One region of the Peribacillus sp. TE19612 genome, then DNA from elsewhere that is predicted to be linked to it. Evidence: riboswitches for the same ligand, from Rfam matches in the RefSeq annotation. Region 1 holds a riboswitch; the other holds the start of a gene.
What was found. A riboswitch is a leader RNA that binds a small molecule or an ion and turns the genes downstream of it on or off. The one in region 1 is predicted to bind S-adenosylmethionine.
Positions count from the first base shown of each region.

Region 2: linked by a shared signal. The riboswitch ahead of metK (methionine adenosyltransferase) and the one ahead of ACZ9AO_RS14685 (YezD family protein) in region 1 are both predicted to bind S-adenosylmethionine.

Region 1 covers NZ_JBWCCL010000007.1:242,798-251,074, reverse strand. Annotated here, with positions in the region: gene ACZ9AO_RS14720 (sirohydrochlorin chelatase) at 1-701, opposite strand, end outside; gene cobA (uroporphyrinogen-III C-methyltransferase) at 701-1,477, opposite strand; gene ACZ9AO_RS14710 (DUF3906 family protein) at 1,497-1,712, opposite strand; gene ACZ9AO_RS14705 (nitrite/sulfite reductase) at 1,733-3,358, opposite strand; gene cysC (adenylyl-sulfate kinase) at 3,375-3,974, opposite strand; gene sat (sulfate adenylyltransferase) at 4,018-5,166, opposite strand; gene ACZ9AO_RS14690 (phosphoadenylyl-sulfate reductase) at 5,196-5,912, opposite strand; gene ACZ9AO_RS14685 (YezD family protein) at 6,081-6,224, opposite strand; SAM riboswitch class I at 6,381-6,489, opposite strand; gene ssuE (NADPH-dependent FMN reductase) at 6,770-7,303, opposite strand; gene ACZ9AO_RS14675 (TetR/AcrR family transcriptional regulator) at 7,490-8,077, opposite strand; gene ACZ9AO_RS14670 (SDR family NAD(P)-dependent oxidoreductase) at 8,251-8,277, opposite strand, start outside.
Region 2 covers NZ_JBWCCL010000013.1:28,510-36,786, reverse strand. Annotated here, with positions in the region: gene ACZ9AO_RS20830 (gamma carbonic anhydrase) at 1-283, shown strand, start outside; gene metK (methionine adenosyltransferase) at 584-1,777, opposite strand; SAM riboswitch class I at 1,941-2,103, opposite strand; gene pckA (phosphoenolpyruvate carboxykinase (ATP)) at 2,533-4,119, shown strand; gene ACZ9AO_RS20815 (nucleotide sugar dehydrogenase) at 4,800-6,101, opposite strand; gene ACZ9AO_RS20810 (glycosyltransferase) at 6,143-7,459, opposite strand; gene ACZ9AO_RS20805 (glycosyltransferase family 4 protein) at 7,483-8,277, opposite strand, start outside.

The DNA.
Region 1 (8,277 bases):
GCTTGTTCAATCTTTGGGTGATAACCTAAATATCGGCAAATTATGATTCTTTGCTTCCCCTTTTTTTGGATCTTTTTTATACTATTTTCAATCGACTGCATTAAGAGACCTGTAAACAATAGGTATGGAATGATAAATACTTGGTTTGATCGAGATTCCACCGCAAATTCCAACGCTTCTCCAAAGCTTGGTGTGGCAGCTGTCAAATAACACTCTTGCACCCGTATTTTTGGAAACCTGTTCCTTAGCAAATCGGCCAATCGAGACAAATCCCTTTTGACGTCGGGATCACTGCTGCCCCTTCCAACCAATAATACCAAGGAACCCTCCGTAACACTTACATTTGTTTCCTCCAACCGTTCCACTAAAATGTCAACCATTTTCTCGCTGACACCAATCGGCCTTCCGTATCTCAAGTCAACGGCAGGGTACCGTTCTTTCATTTTATTCAATATGACTGGAATATCATGTTTTGCATGTACAGCTGTCAGCAATAGAACTGGAATGGCCAATATTCTCGTCGCACCTTTTTGGACGCATCGTTCGTAGGCCTCTTCAATCGTAGGAGTTTCCAATTCCAAGAAGCAATACTCTTGAATGGAATATGGCTGTGCTTGCATACAAACTTTAATAAAATCAATGGCTTGGGCTGAAGCTTCTTTAACACGGCTGCCATGGCAAATATATAAAATGGCTTCCATTAAAAGGCCTCATTCGCCAACAAATTTTCGGTTTGTTTTCCTTCAAACCATTTGATTTTTTCCCGTAAATTAACGACATCTCCCACGACTATCATGCAAGGATTCGAAATTTGTTCGTTATTGGCGGTTTCCACTACTTTAGCCAACGTACTGACAGCTGTTTTTTGCGTTGTTAATGTACCCCAATGAATAAGGGCTACCGGAGTCTCTGGGCTTTTTCCATGTTCCAAAAGTTTTCCTTGAATATATGGCAGGTTTTTAACACCCATATAAATGGCTAATGTATCGATTCCTTTTGCAAGGGATTCCCACTTGATATTATCCTCTTCATCTTTTTTTCGATGACCGGTAACAATTGCAAATGATGAAGCATGGTCCCTATGTGTAACTGGAATTCCCGCATAGGCTGTAGCGGCGATTCCAGCCGTAATTCCTGGTACGATTTCAAAGCTTACGCCACTTTTGGCAAGGGCTTCCGCTTCCTCACCGCCTCTCCCAAAGACGAATGGATCGCCGCCTTTCAAACGAGTGACTATTTTTCCCTTTTTTGCATATTTAACGAGGAACCGATTGATGGTATCCTGCTGCAACAAATGATAATCCGGCAGTTTACCGCAATTAATCAGCTCGACACCGTCTTTTGCATGATTCAAAAGTTCTTTATTGACAAGTCGATCATATAAAATGACATCAGCTTCTTGGATGCATTTTAATCCTTTTAATGTAATTAAATCTGGATCTCCGGGACCGGCTCCTACTAGATATACTTTCCCCATTTTTGCATCCTGCCTTCCCTTAGAGAATTGTTTCGAATTCCGATAAAACGAAACCTGCTCCATTTTTAATTTTCCTTTTTTCATATAATGAGATGTCATCCACTTCAGGCATTTTCAAATAATGCTTTTCCAGCTCGATATCAACAAGTTCAAACGCCTTTTCATCTGAATCGGCAACAATGATGACATGAATTGGTTTTTCCTTGATAGTGACTTCAAAACGGTATAGATTCATGGAATGCTTACCTTCCCCTACTAAACGGCCACTTCCGCTAATATATCATCAAGTTTACTTTGTAATTCGTCTACCCCTACCCTTTCCACAAAATCGAGAAAGGTTTCGGATAGTAGTTTTGTTTCTTTGAAAAATAGGATCATTTCTTTCAGAACATGATGGAGCTTTTCAGCTTCCACTTTTCCTTTAAGCTTTTCATTGAACTTCCCGCCCTCATTCAGCGTTCCACCAACGTATATCTCAAAAGCCTCGACCATCTTTTTATCCTGGTTTTTCATTTTTATGCCTTGCAGCCCTATTTCGGCGATGGCTCTTTGACCGCAATTATTCGGACAGCCGACCATATGCATCCTTACAGGTACATCGAGATCTATTTCCTTGTCCAGTGCTTCAGAAATGGTCCTCATTCGGTTTTTCGTTTCAACGAGAGCCAAGTTGCAATACTCGATGCCTGTACAAGAAACGGAATACCCAATGAATTTCTTTGGTTGATATGGAAATCTTTCGAAGATGGATTCCTGCTTTAATTCCTCAAGTTTTGCATCCGGCACATTGGGAATGATTAGATTTTGAGAATTACAGTTGCGGATTTCACCATTTCCATATTTTTTTGCAAGTTCGGCAAACTCGATCACTTCGTCTGGGTTTAGACGACCAACTGGTATATTGACGCCAACATAGTTCAGACCATCTTGCTTTTGTTTATGGATGCCGTAGAAATACCCTGCATTCCATCCCTTCACCGCACTTTCTCCCTTTTCAGGAAGCGGACCGGTGTATTCCAGCAATTTTTCCTTGAATTGTTCAGGACCCCAGTCAGCGACAAGGAATTTCAAACGTGAGCGATGTCGCTTTTCACGGTACCCAAAGTCACGGAATATCGTCGTGATGGCGGCAGCCACTTCCACAGTTTTTTCAGGTAAAATGAATAAGTCAAGCTCTTCTGCCAGCATCGGAACGGAGGATAGGCCCCCGCCTACTTTAACATGAAAACCGACTTCCGTTACTCCATCAATTACTTTAGTGGCTGGATTGAATGAAACACAGTTGATTTCAGCATTTGAAGCATTATGGATATTGGCACTTATGGACATTTTATATTTCCTCGGAAGGTTCGAATAGTCCTCGTTAAGGCGGAAATATTCAAATACATCATAAAGTACATCGCGTGTATCAAAAAGTTCATCAGGATCGATACCTGCCAATGCATTACCGATGATATTACGGGTTATATCACCACAAGCACCAGCCGTAGTCATTCCAACCTTTTCCAAACGATTCAAAATATCCGGGACCTGTTCGATGGTCAGCCAGTGGAATTGAATGGCTTGACGGGTTGTAATGTCATATACGTCCCTCCCGTAATCTTTTGCGATGTTAGCTAGAGTTATTTGTTGATCATAAGTCAGGATACCTCCGGGAATAACGACTCGCATCATCCAATAACCAGCTTCTTTTGGCCGTTGCAGGTATAGACCTGCCCACTTGAACATATCCCATTTCTCTTTAGGGATGGAATCAAACCCATTTGCTGCATAATGCGGAATATCATCAAATATCTTCAAGCCGTCTTTTTCCAATTTCCAGATTTCCGTTTTATTTTTAGCGATTAGTGGATTTTCCGACCAAAATTTCTCGTAAACCATTACATTTCCTCCTTGATTAGATCGCTTTCTTTGCTGTCAAATAGCCGATTACCTGTTCAACGCACTCTTCAATGCTGTATTGGTCGGATTCTAAAATGATTTCCGGTTGTTCAGGTTCTTCGTATGGAGAGTCGATTCCGGTAAAATCTTTAATGATGCCTTTACGGGCCTTGTCATAAAGCCCTTTTGGATCACGCACTTCGCACTCTTCGATCGGACACTTTATGTATACTTCAATAAACTCCCCTTCTTCGAGTAAATCACGTACAATCTGCCGATCTGCCCTGAAAGGTGATATGAAAGCGGTCAATACGAACTGCCCACTATCCACGAATAACTTGGAAACCTCACCAATCCGCCTAATATTCTCGGTTCTATCTTCTTCAGAAAAACCTAAATCTTTATTTAAGCCATGACGGATATTATCACCATCCAAAACATAACTTCGAATATTCCGATTGTATAACTCTTTAGCGACCGCGTTTGCAATCGTTGATTTTCCGGAACCCGATAGTCCTGTAAACCATAGAACCGTGCTTTCATGGCCGTTCTGCTTCCGTCGGTGCTCCTTGGTCAATGACGTCTCATGCCATGTGACATTCGTACTTTTACTCATTTGATAATCCCCCTCTTCATGTGAACCTTCCATTTATGTCCAATCAGTTATAAACTTCATTTTTTTTTAGACCTTCGATCAACACCTCGATGACTTCCTTACGGCTAAAGGTAGCTGGAGGAATTTCTCCATTACGCAACATTTCCCTTACCTTCGTTCCAGACAGGATGACATGGTCTTCCTTGCCATGCGGACAAGTTTTAGCGGAAGCCATATTGCCACATGCTTTACAGTAAAAACTATGTTCAAAGAATAATAGCGTGATCCCTAACTCATCTGCATTGAAATTCCCAAAGATTTTTTGAGCATCGTATGTGCCATAATAATCGCCCACACCCGCATGATCACGTCCGACGATAAAATGGGTACAACCATAATTTTTACGGACCATCGCATGGAAAATGGCTTCTCTAGGTCCTGCATAACGCATGGCAGCAGGGAAAACTGCAAGGGAGACGCGATCCTTAGGATAATATTTATCAAGCAGCACTTTATAGCTTTCCATTCTTACATCTGCCGGAATGTCATCTGATTTAGTGGCACCGACTAGAGGATTTAAGAATAAACCGTCGACGATTTCCAATGCTGTCTTTTGAATATATTCATGTGCACGGTGAACAGGGTTCCTCGTTTGGAAACCGACAACCGTTTCCCATCCTTTTTCAGCGAAAGCCTTCCTTGTCTCGACTGGGTCCAAATAATGAGCTTGAAATAGCGGACGCTCTATTCTCTTGATCAACTTTATTTCCCCGCCGACATATACATCCCCGCGGTTATATAAATTTTTCACTCCAGGATGCTTCTCATCATCTGTTTGATATACCAATGTCGCTTCCAATTGCTTATCTGGAGTGTAAATATCGGAAACGGAGAGAACCCCGTAAGTTTCACCTTCATGGGTTAATGTTACTTCTTCACCTATAGTAAGGCTTTCTGCAGTTTCTTCGGTCAAAGGCAGCGTAATCGGGATGCTCCATACATGTCCGCTGCTAAGCCTCATATCCTTTACCACTGTCTCATAGTCACTTTTTGTAAAGAATCCTTTAATCGGGCTGTAGGCACCAGTGCCTATCAATTCAAGATCGCTTAAAGCAATTTCATCGATTTCGATTGACTTCGTAATTTTACTAAAATCATATTTTGGTTCCCAAAGATCGATTAATGTTCCTCCGTGCGGTAAACTGATTGTCATGCTAATTTCCCCCTATGGTTTCTATTTATTTAAGATAAATGCAATCCGCATTCCGTTTTTTGAGCTCCTTGCCAACGGCCTGAGCGTAAATCATCTGCATTGAAGGCAGGTGCAGTACACGTTTTACATCCAATGCTCGGATATCCATTATCATGCAGGACATTATATGGAAGTCCATTTTTGTGGGCATAGCGCCAAACATCTTTCCATGTCCAATGTATGAGTGGGCATATTTTAACAGATTTGAACTTATTATCCTTATTGATATACTCGGTCTTAGCCCTAGTTTCGGATTGCTCCCTCCGCAGTCCCGAAAGCCAGGCTGTTGCCGATGAAAGCACATCTGTAAGCGGAACGATTTTACGGATGTTACAGCACTTATTGGAATCACTAAGCCATAATTCATCGCCATATTCCGCCGCTTGTTCCTCAAGCGTCAAGTCAGGTTTCTTCATTTCGATCAAAAGCTTCGGATATCGCTTCTTCACTTCCTCGATCAATTGGTAAGTTTCCTCAAAATGAACATCTGTATCAAGGAAAACTATTTTAGCCGAAGGATTGACCTTCGCCAATAAATCCGTAAGCACGATGCCTTCAATACCAAAACTGCAAGCATAAATCAGTTTGTCTCCATAATGGTCATTCGCCCATTGCAGAACTTCCAAAGCACCTTTTGTCTCACTGTCTGCAGGAAATACAGGGAAGTCCCCTGTATTGAAATTTTCATAGTTTATTAATGCAGCCAACTTTGTAGCCCCCTCTAAAAACTTGCTGTATTAGGTTAGAGTAACTGTTGATCAATTCCCGTTGTAATATTCCCGGGTTATTTAAATCTAGGAAAAAGAGACGAATCTAACCAATACTCTCTTTATATCAGTTAAACCCGCCTCTAGTTTTTCTAGTCAGCAGATACCTTATTTAATTCTTAGTTTTTCATTTCTTTCCATTTGAATGATTTTACCATCCTGGACAATAAGTGTAATGGATCCATATTTCATTGAATTAAGCATTTCTTGAAGTCGTTCAAAAATTTCTTCAAGCTGATTCTCTTTATCCAAACCAGTTCCTCCTTTAAGAAAATCCGCGAATATTTTATTTTAAATTTCTTAGATTTATATAATTCCATACAACCTTACATTATTATGGTCTGCCTAAAATTTTCACAAAAAACAAAAATCTTTCCATGATGGAAAGATCGCAAGGTAAATATCTTTACCTTATCTTCCAAAATGATCAACATTTTGTTGGAGGTAGCACCTTGCATCCATCATGCAGGTTGCTGGACTTCAAAGGGCCAATTCCCTCCGTCGCTCTGGATAAGTTTTATTATTTTAAATATTAACATATATTTAATCCTTGTCAATGGAGTTTTCTTATAAAATAACTTGGTTTAATATTATGGATGAACTGTTATTTTTATACACACTATTCAATTTATGATTTTATGTTCATATAAATGCGAAAATAGACTCGTCTTTTTAGATAAAGTCTCCAAAAAAATGAGTCTATTTTCATTATTAGGCCTATTATTGACGCGTGTTATTCTAAAAAAAATTTCTAGGGTTCCAGTCTTTTTATGGAAGGAATTAATTTATTGAAGTCATTAATTTCTTAACTGTATCGCTTCTACAAATTCTTGAACCTGACTCTGGACGCGATCAATTAAATGCAAATCATTGATCGGGTTTTCTGGATTCTGTTTATCTATTTCCTTATCAACAAAATAAATCCCCTGCAGCGGCTCGCCTTTTAATATTGAAATTAATGGTTTAAGCGCATAGTCAATCGCCAATAGATGCCTGTTACTTCCACCAATCATGATTGGCAGCACCGGCTTACCCTTAAAAGCACCTTCTGGCAGCAAATCAATCAATGCTTTCAATACACCTGTATAAGAAGCCTTATAAACCGGTGAACCTATAATGACTCCTCTGGCTGCTTGAATTCTCTCTGAAAGCTTTGAGATATCCTCGCTATTATATTTCCCTTGGAATAAATCATCTGCTGAGAAATCCGTAATCGAGAAATAAGCTGTAGTAAATCCTGCATTTTCGACTAATGATTGAATATGTTTTAGTGAAATGTCCGTTCTTGATGGAATAGCCGGACTTCCTGATAAAATTACGATATCGCTCATTGATACCCTCCAATGTTACAAGATTTCCAGATATAATTTTCTTAAAGCATTTCGTGAAGTATACATTTATCGTAATTGTCTGAAAAATATAAGTCAAATCTTACACTCTAGACATCTACTCTGAATGAAAAAAGAAACGGTCATATTTACGGCTTGATGCTCATGCCCTTAAATATGACCGTTTCATTATGTATGATTTTGTTTCCCATGAATACCATATACCAAAAGTTGAGCAATGCTCTTAATTCGTTCAGAAGTAAAATATGGCTCCTTTTTTTGTTGATGGATCTCATAATGTGTAGATAAAGCCAATGTGAAAGAAATGATCCCTACATTAAATAAAATAATATCAGAGATATATTGTATCTCTCCGCTATCTATTCTCTTCTGTATTTCAATATGCCTGGCATTTGGTTTGAAAATCTGATCTACATATTGCTTTGAAATATCTTGATCGAATTGTGTTTCCCTAAATAATATCGAAAACTGTTCTTTATTTTCAAGAATTTTTTTTATCATGGTAGTAACATGATTCTCCACTAGATCATCCGTGGATAGATGGCTAGTCCCATCTTCAGATTCCTCTTTTTCATTAGGGGTAATTGTAGCCAAAAGCAAATCTTTTTTGCTGTCAAAGTATTTGTAAATAGTAGCTTCGGAAACATTGCATGCAGAGGCAATTTCATTCGTTCTTGTCATGTCAAAACCTTTAGTGGCAAAAAGACTCCGGGCTACATTTATGATTCGTTCTTTGGTTTGCTGCCCTTTTTTCAAAAATATCAACCTTCTTTTATAAAGATAAGACCGGTTTCACCCATCTATTTCCCATGATATATCGCTGGTATCTATCGGTCAATATTACCTTTGATCTATTAGAATTCAATATTCCCATATATCATAAATAGAAAACATCGTCTGGTTGGGACGATGTTTTCTATTTATGAAAATCACTTAAAAGATGCATAGCCATCATC
Region 2 (8,277 bases), on a different contig from region 1:
TGGCCATCAGGTCATATTACATAGCTGTAAAATCCGCAAAGGAGCTTTAATCGGCATGGGATCGATCGTACTTGATGAAGCCGAAATCGGCGAAGGTGCTTTCATCGGTGCCGGCAGTCTCGTTCCCCAAGGCAAAGTCATTCCACCGAACATGTTGGCATTCGGACGTCCAGCTAAAGTCATACGCGAAATCAACGAAGAAGATCGTCAGGATATGGAACGCATCGTACGCGAATACGCCGAAAAAGGCCAATACTATAAAACGGCGGAACGAATAAAGTAATTCACGAGCACTTGACTGAAAATTACGAGTATTCGCTCCAAACTACGAGTAAATCGCTGAAATTCACGAGTATTTGCTCCAAATTCACGAGTAAATCGCTGAAATTCACGAGTATTTGCTCCTAACTCACGAGTAAATCGCTGAAACTCACGTGTATTTGCTCCAAACTCACGAGTAAATCGCTAGTATGGCCCTTAAAGTTGAATTTCTTTGGGATTTCTTGAATTATTCCCGCAGACGGCTAAGTTAATCCATAAAAAAGGTGCCCCGCAAATAGCGGGACACCTTTTTTTATATGAATTACGCTTGTGCTTTTAATGTTTCTGCTTTGTCCGTGCGTTCCCATGGAAGATCGACATCTGTACGGCCGAAGTGTCCGTATGCAGCTGTTTGTTTGTAGATTGGGCGACGAAGGTCAAGCATTTTGATGATTCCAGCTGGACGAAGGTCGAAGTTTGCGCGAACTAGGTCAACAAGGACTTCTTCGCTAACTGTACCAGTTCCGAACGTATCAATAGAGATCGATACAGGCTCTGCCACACCAATTGCGTATGCCAATTGAACTTCCGCTTTGTCGGCAAGGCCGGCTGCCACGATGTTTTTCGCAACGTAACGTGCAGCGTATGCAGCAGAACGGTCAACTTTAGTTGCATCCTTTCCAGAGAATGCACCGCCGCCGTGACGAGCGTATCCGCCGTAAGTATCAACGATGATTTTACGTCCAGTAAGACCAGCATCCCCTTGAGGTCCGCCGATTACGAAACGGCCAGTCGGGTTGATGAAGTACTTAGTATCTGCATCGATCAACTCGGCTGGAACGACAGCTTTGATCACATGTTCTTTTAGATCGGCTTGAATTTGTTCAAGCGTAATTTCTGCATCATGTTGTGTAGAGATGACGATTGTATCTACACGTACAGGACGGTTATTCTCATCATATTCCACGGTTACCTGTGTTTTACCATCAGGGCGTAGGTAAGCAAGAGTTTCATCTTTACGAACTTGAGTCAAGCGGAATGAAAGTTTATGCGCCAATGAAATCGGAAGCGGCATAAGCTCTTCTGTTTCATTACAAGCGAATCCGAACATAAGACCTTGGTCCCCTGCACCGATTGCATCGATTTCTTCATCTGACATGTTTCCTTCACGAGCTTCCAATGCCTTATCGACACCAGCTGCGATATCGGCAGACTGCTCATCAATGGAACTCAAAACGGCACAAGTTTCAGCATCGAAACCGTATTTCGCACGTGTGTAGCCAATTCCTTTAACCGTATCACGAACGATACGCGGGATATCCACGTAAGCGGACGTTGTAATTTCACCAGCAACAAGTACAAGACCTGTAGTTACACTAGTTTCACACGCAACACGTGCATTTGCATCCTTAGCTAGGATAGCATCTAAAATGGAATCTGAAATCTGATCACAAATTTTGTCCGGATGGCCCTCTGTAACAGATTCAGAAGTAAATAGACGTTTCTTTGACATCATATTTCCTCCTTGGAAGTTAGTATGTTGTAGGCATAAGCCTGATTTTTACGGAACTCGTTTCCCTCATTAGTTTCAACTATAGACACAGAATTACTTATAAAAAACACAAAAACCTTCCCTGGCAAATGAGGAAAGGTTTAAAATTCTGTCTTCTATCCTTTCACTCTTATCGTTCAAGGGTTTTTTACCTTGCTCAGGTTAGCACCATCACCACTATTCCTTGAAGACCTTCGCTTTATTTTCGGCGATCGATCTTGGAGTCAAGTTCAATATGGCAGGTTGCTGGGTTTCAAAGGGCCTGTCCCTCCACCAACTCGGGATAAGAGAATCCGTACAATTTAAGATATTATCGTATTTGGCTGGAATTTGTCAATGCTTTTCTAAAAAGAACATTTCCACCCAGAATGGCGTTCATTTGAAAAAACATGTTGATACAACGTCCTAGAGGGGTTTACAACGCAAAATACGAATAGAAATGTTGTAAATTGCCATTAATAATAAAGTATTGAACATCGAAAAGGAACGACATCCTGACTTTCCCATTAGACATATATTGCTTACTAACTTCCTATTTAAATAAATTTTTCTTCATGAAAGTATATGCGATTATCCTGACTCGGTTCCTGCCGGATTAAAATGATTAATGCGGCTAGCTGAAAATAATCACAAATTAAAAGAAATAGTATAGACTAATTAAATGAATGTGTTATACTAATTGTAATATAAAAACTCAAACAAAGGAAGGTACCTCATATATGAATTCTGTAGATGTTTCTAATGAGTTACACCAATTATTAACAGGAAACAATGTGCAAACTCAACTATCAGTTCCTCAATTGGTCGAAAAAGTACTTAGCAGAAATGAAGGCGTTTTAACATCAACCGGCGCGGTAAAAGCTGAAACTGGCAAATATACTGGTCGTTCACCTAAAGATAAATATATCGTGGAAGAAGCATCAGTTAAAGATAAAATCGATTGGGGTCCCGTGAACCGGCCGATTTCCGAAGATGTGTTCAATAAACTATATAATAAAGTAGTTGACTACCTAAAAGCAAAAGAAGAGATTTTTGTTTTTAAAGGTTTCGCTGGTGCAGACGAATCATCACGTCTTCCCATCCGTGTTGTTAATGAATATGCTTGGCATAACCTTTTCGCCCATACTTTGTTCATCCGTCCAAACGAAGAGGAACTGAGAGGTCACGAAGCTGAATTCACGATCCTTTCTGCACCTAACTTCAAAGCGGACCCAGAAGTGGACGGAACTACATCCGAAACGTTCATCATCGTTTCTTTTGAACGCCGTACGATCCTGATCGGCGGAACGGAATATGCAGGAGAAATGAAAAAATCGATCTTCTCGATCATGAACTACTTACTTCCAGAGGCTGGAATCCTTCCAATGCATTGCTCTGCTAACGTAGGACGTGAAGGGGACGTCGCTTTATTCTTCGGACTGTCCGGTACAGGCAAAACAACTTTATCAGCAGACACTAGCCGTAAATTGATTGGCGATGACGAGCACGGCTGGTCTTCTAACGGCGTATTCAACATCGAAGGCGGCTGCTATGCGAAAACGATCAACCTTTCACGTGAAAAAGAACCGCAAATTTTCGATGCAATCCGTTTTGGTGCTGTATTAGAAAATGTTGTTGTTGATCCGGATACGCGTGTAGCGAACTATGATGACAGTTCATTGACTGAAAACACTCGTGCTGCTTACCAAATGCAAGCGATCGATAACATCGTGAACCCAAGTATTGCAGGACATCCAAATACAATCATTTTCTTAACAGCTGATGCTTCAGGCGTTCTGCCTCCAATCAGCAAGCTTTCCAAAGAACAGGCAATGTTCCACTTCCTAAGCGGATACACTAGTAAATTGGCTGGTACTGAAAGAGGCGTAACTTCTCCGGAAGCTACATTCTCCACTTGCTTCGGTTCACCATTCTTACCGCTTCCAGCTACACGCTATGCTGAGATGCTTGGTGATAAAATTGACGAGCACAATGCAAAAGTATACCTTGTCAACACAGGATGGACTGGCGGTGCATACGGAACTGGAAGCCGTATGAAACTTGCTTACACCCGTGCAATGGTACAAGCGGCGCTTGAAGGTGAATTAGCGAACATCGAAACGATCAAAGATGATATCTTCGGTTTGGATATCCCGCTTCATGTTCCTGGTGTTCCTGATGAAGTTCTTCAACCAATCAAGACTTGGGCAGATCCTGCCGCTTATAAAGAAGCAGCAACAGACCTTGCCGCACAATTCCGTGCAAACTTCAAGAAATTCAAAAGCGTTCCAAGTGAAATCGAGGAACTTGGCGGCCCGACAGCTTAATAAATTGTACACAAAAGGACCAAGCTCTTGCTTGGTCCTTTCAGTTTGTCGGCAAGAAATGTCACTTCCCGAACCATGATTATGGATTACTTTATTAAGTGCCATGGAAGGGGAAATACCTCATCTACTGTCGAATAAAGTACCAAGTAACCCGAAATACGGCGGCTACGGTCGAAGTAACTACCATTAGCCCGAAATACGGCATCTTCGCTCGAACTTACTGCCATACACCCCGAAATATGGCGGCTGCGCTCGAATTTACTGCCTTGCACCCGAATACACGTCTACTGTCGAATTCACTGCCATACAGCTCGAAATATGCCATCTGTGGTCGAAATTACTGCCTTATAGCTCGAAATACGCCATCTGCGCTCGAATTCTCTGCCTTGCAGCTCGAAATACGGCCGCTGTGCTCGAATTTACTGCCTTGCAAGCCCGAAATACGGCGGCTGCGCTCGAATACTGCCTTATAACCCGAAATATGATGGCTGCGCTCGAATAATTGGCCGAGACTCTGCTAGGATGCTTGACGTACAGGAAGCGGATCTGAAACCAACTGGATCGTTTCCACGTTCTGAAAGGACCACTTTCTTGCATGGTCCTTTTTTCATTGGAAAAAGGGCACTGTGATAGTCAGTGCCCCCTTAATCGTTATTCCGTTATCGATGTTGTCCAAATTTTTAGATGATCGCTTTATTCCTGTCTTTTTTCATGGACACCGTTTTGTATTGATATATATTGCCCAGGTTCGCCACCGGGACCTCTGTTTTAGTTGCATCAATGCAATTGCGTGTATCCAGAATCAATTTATTGCTCATGAGATTCGATAGCTTATCATAATCCATCTGTTTAAATTCATCATGGTCAGTCAGGATAAGTATCAAGTCGGCATCATTTACAGCGTCTTCCACTGATACGACTGGCATCTTTCCAGATTGGACATGCGGGTCATGCAAGGCTACATCCATGTTTTCCATCCCCATCAAGATATTGACGACATCAATGGCGGGACTTTCACGAATATCATCTACATTTCCTTTGTATGCTAGACCGAAAACAGCTATTTTTGGCTTCCGGATCCCCTCTAGCATCATCCTTACGGAATTAACGATGTAATAAGGCATCGATACGTTGGTATCACGGGCCAATTTAATGATTCTCGCATACTCTGGTGCCTTTGCAACGACGAAATACGGATCGACCGCTAAACAATGGCCGCCAACTCCTGGTCCTGGTTGGTGTATATTGACACGAGGGTGTTTGTTTGCCATCGATATGACATCCAAAACATTGATGTCCAGCTCAAAACAGATTTTCGTCAACTCATTCGCAAGGGCGATATTAACATCCCTGAAGGTGTTTTCCATCAGTTTGGACATTTCAGCCGTTTTCGCATCGGTCTGAATGATCTCCCCTTGAACGAAGGTTTTGTAAACAAGACTTCCTTTATATGAGCATGTTTCGGTGATGCCCCCGACGATACGGTTATTATGAACCAACTCTTCAAGAATCCTTCCAGGTAAAACGCGTTCCGGACAATGTACGAGGAAAATGTCTTTTCCGATGGTAAGGCCCGTCCTCTCGATCATCGGTTTAATATGATCATCCATGCTTCTTGGCGCTATCGTCGATTCGATAATGATGACATTCCCTTTTTTGATAAAAGGAAGAATGTTTGAGGTTGCATCCATGACATGTGTTAAATCACAGGATTGGTGCATGTCCTTTTTATTTGGAGTAGGCACCGCGATGATGAAAACATCCGCATGTTCCGGGCTTAACGCAGCTCGGAACTTATTGGAAGCAATCACTTCTTCTAATACCTCATCCAATCCAGGTTCTTCGATATGGAGCCTGCCGCTATTCAAATTGGAAATAATTTCAGGATGGATATCCACGCCGACAACATCGACACCGTATTTCGCAAACATTAAAGAAGTTGGAAGTCCAATATAACCAAGTCCGATTGTACAAAGTTTCATATAAACCACTCCTATCTATTTTTCTGCTGCACTCAAATTTGTTAGGCTGTTTGATAGATTTCGATAAAGATTTCCTTCTCTTGTTTCCAATTGTATTTTTGTCGCGCCTTCAGGCAGTTTTGGCTCATTTCCGCCCTTTTTTCAGGATGCTTCAATAAGTAATTGACACCTTCGGCAATTGATTTTGGATCATGCGAATCGACACACACACCAATTTTTTCCGTATCGACAACCTTTTGAATTTCAGGAAAGCTGCAGGCAACCACTGGCACACCGCTCATCATGTATTCAAACAATTTATTTGAAGAAGCGGAGTAGTGATTAAAGCAGACATTATTCAATATCTGAAAACCTAAATACGCATTTTTTGTATAATGGAGCAGCTCGTCGACCGGAACCTTCGGCAGGAACTTCACACGATGCTCCAGATTCATGTCGCTTACTTTCTTCATTAATTCATCCTTGATCCTTCCATCCCCGATAAAAACTACCGTTCCGCCCTCGATCATCGGTACAGCATCAACCAATTGCTCTAACCCTCTTCCCATTTGAACGCCGCCTTGGTATAACAATATCGGTTCATTCTCTGGCAAATCGAGCAGCTCATGCAAATTCACGGCCGTACTTTCCTCCGGATTGGTTGGAATCGGGTAGTTATGGACCACCTTGGGATACAGACCATATAAGTCTTCGTTATACTTAGCTCTCGTATGGTTTTCGGCGATCATTTCATCGACGAACATTAATAGGAATTTCTCCATCATCCCGTAAATTCGGCTATTATATCCCGTTCTGCTCGTTTGTACTTCATGCGAGTCATAAATCAGCTTTTTCCTTCTCAGCCATTTACTGCTGATCGCTCCCTGCATGAGCGTATTCAAGTCATTTGAATGATAGAAATCATATTTCCTTTTCCGGCCATGATAGATCATTTGACCAAAAATGTAGCTCCTCGTTAATAGTGTCGGCAGCTTCGTTTTAGTGATGAACAGGGTGCCCAGCGCAAGGAGTGCAAATGCACCGAACAGTATTCCCGATCCCACCCAGCCGTTGATAAAATTCAAATTCCACAGCGTATTCCAGATCAATAAGGCAAATAGAACGATTTCAAACTTCTTTTTCTTCAATTTGCCTACGATCCTGAGAATCTTATTAAGCGCCTCCCAGCGGTTATTCACCCTAGTGACCGAGAAACCATTTTGGTGTTTCTCCTTTTTGGCCAAACCTTCGATTTTCCAGTTATGAATGGCAATTAAATCGACTTCATAACCCGCTTCTGTAAGTGCTGTGCATTCTCTTAGAACCCTCGCATCGTTCGTAAAGTGATTCCACACGAACATACATACTTTCTTCGCCATGTTGTCCTCCACTTCCGGATTTTTCAGCCTGACGCTTCCATCACGTTGATGAGACCTTTAATATTTTTAGACCATTGAAAATGTTGTTTAGCATAACGATGACCGTTTTCTCCGAGTTCTTCACGAAGGGCCGGATCTGAGGCCATTGTCAATATATGCTGACAGATTTCATCAACATTTCTGCTCTCTGCCACCAACCCGCATTTCGCCTCTATGAGCATCTTCTTGGCCCTGCCGTCCACATCACCGACAATGGGTTTTCCGACACACATATAATCGATGATTTTACCGGGCAGGACCTTATTGAAGACTTCTTTTTCAACCAAGCTCACATAGGCAATATGAGACGTTGAAACTTCATGAAGAGTCACTCTTCGATTCATCGCATTAATCATCTTAATATTAGTCAGCCCTCTAGAACTTATCTCCTTCTCCACTTCGGATATCCGATATCCATATCCAATCATCGAGAACTCGATTTGTTTATGTTCCCTTAGCTTTTCAGCGACGGCTATCAGCTTTTTCAAGTCCTGGGCCAGTCCGATATTCCCCGCATAAACGACCTTGATTACCTTTTCCGATATGGGTGTAAGCAAGTTCTTTAACGTCAGCTCATCCGCTGTAAGCGAATTGGGGATGAATTGGATGGCCTCTTCCTTGACTCCCTTTGCAACGATATAATCCCTGAAACCGGGACTATTGATGATAATAAAATCTGAATGCCTATATAGCTTCCTTTCCAGGAAGAAAGCGATTTTCAAAACCCACTTATTATTAAATACGCCTACACCTATCAACGATTCCGGCCATAAATCCCT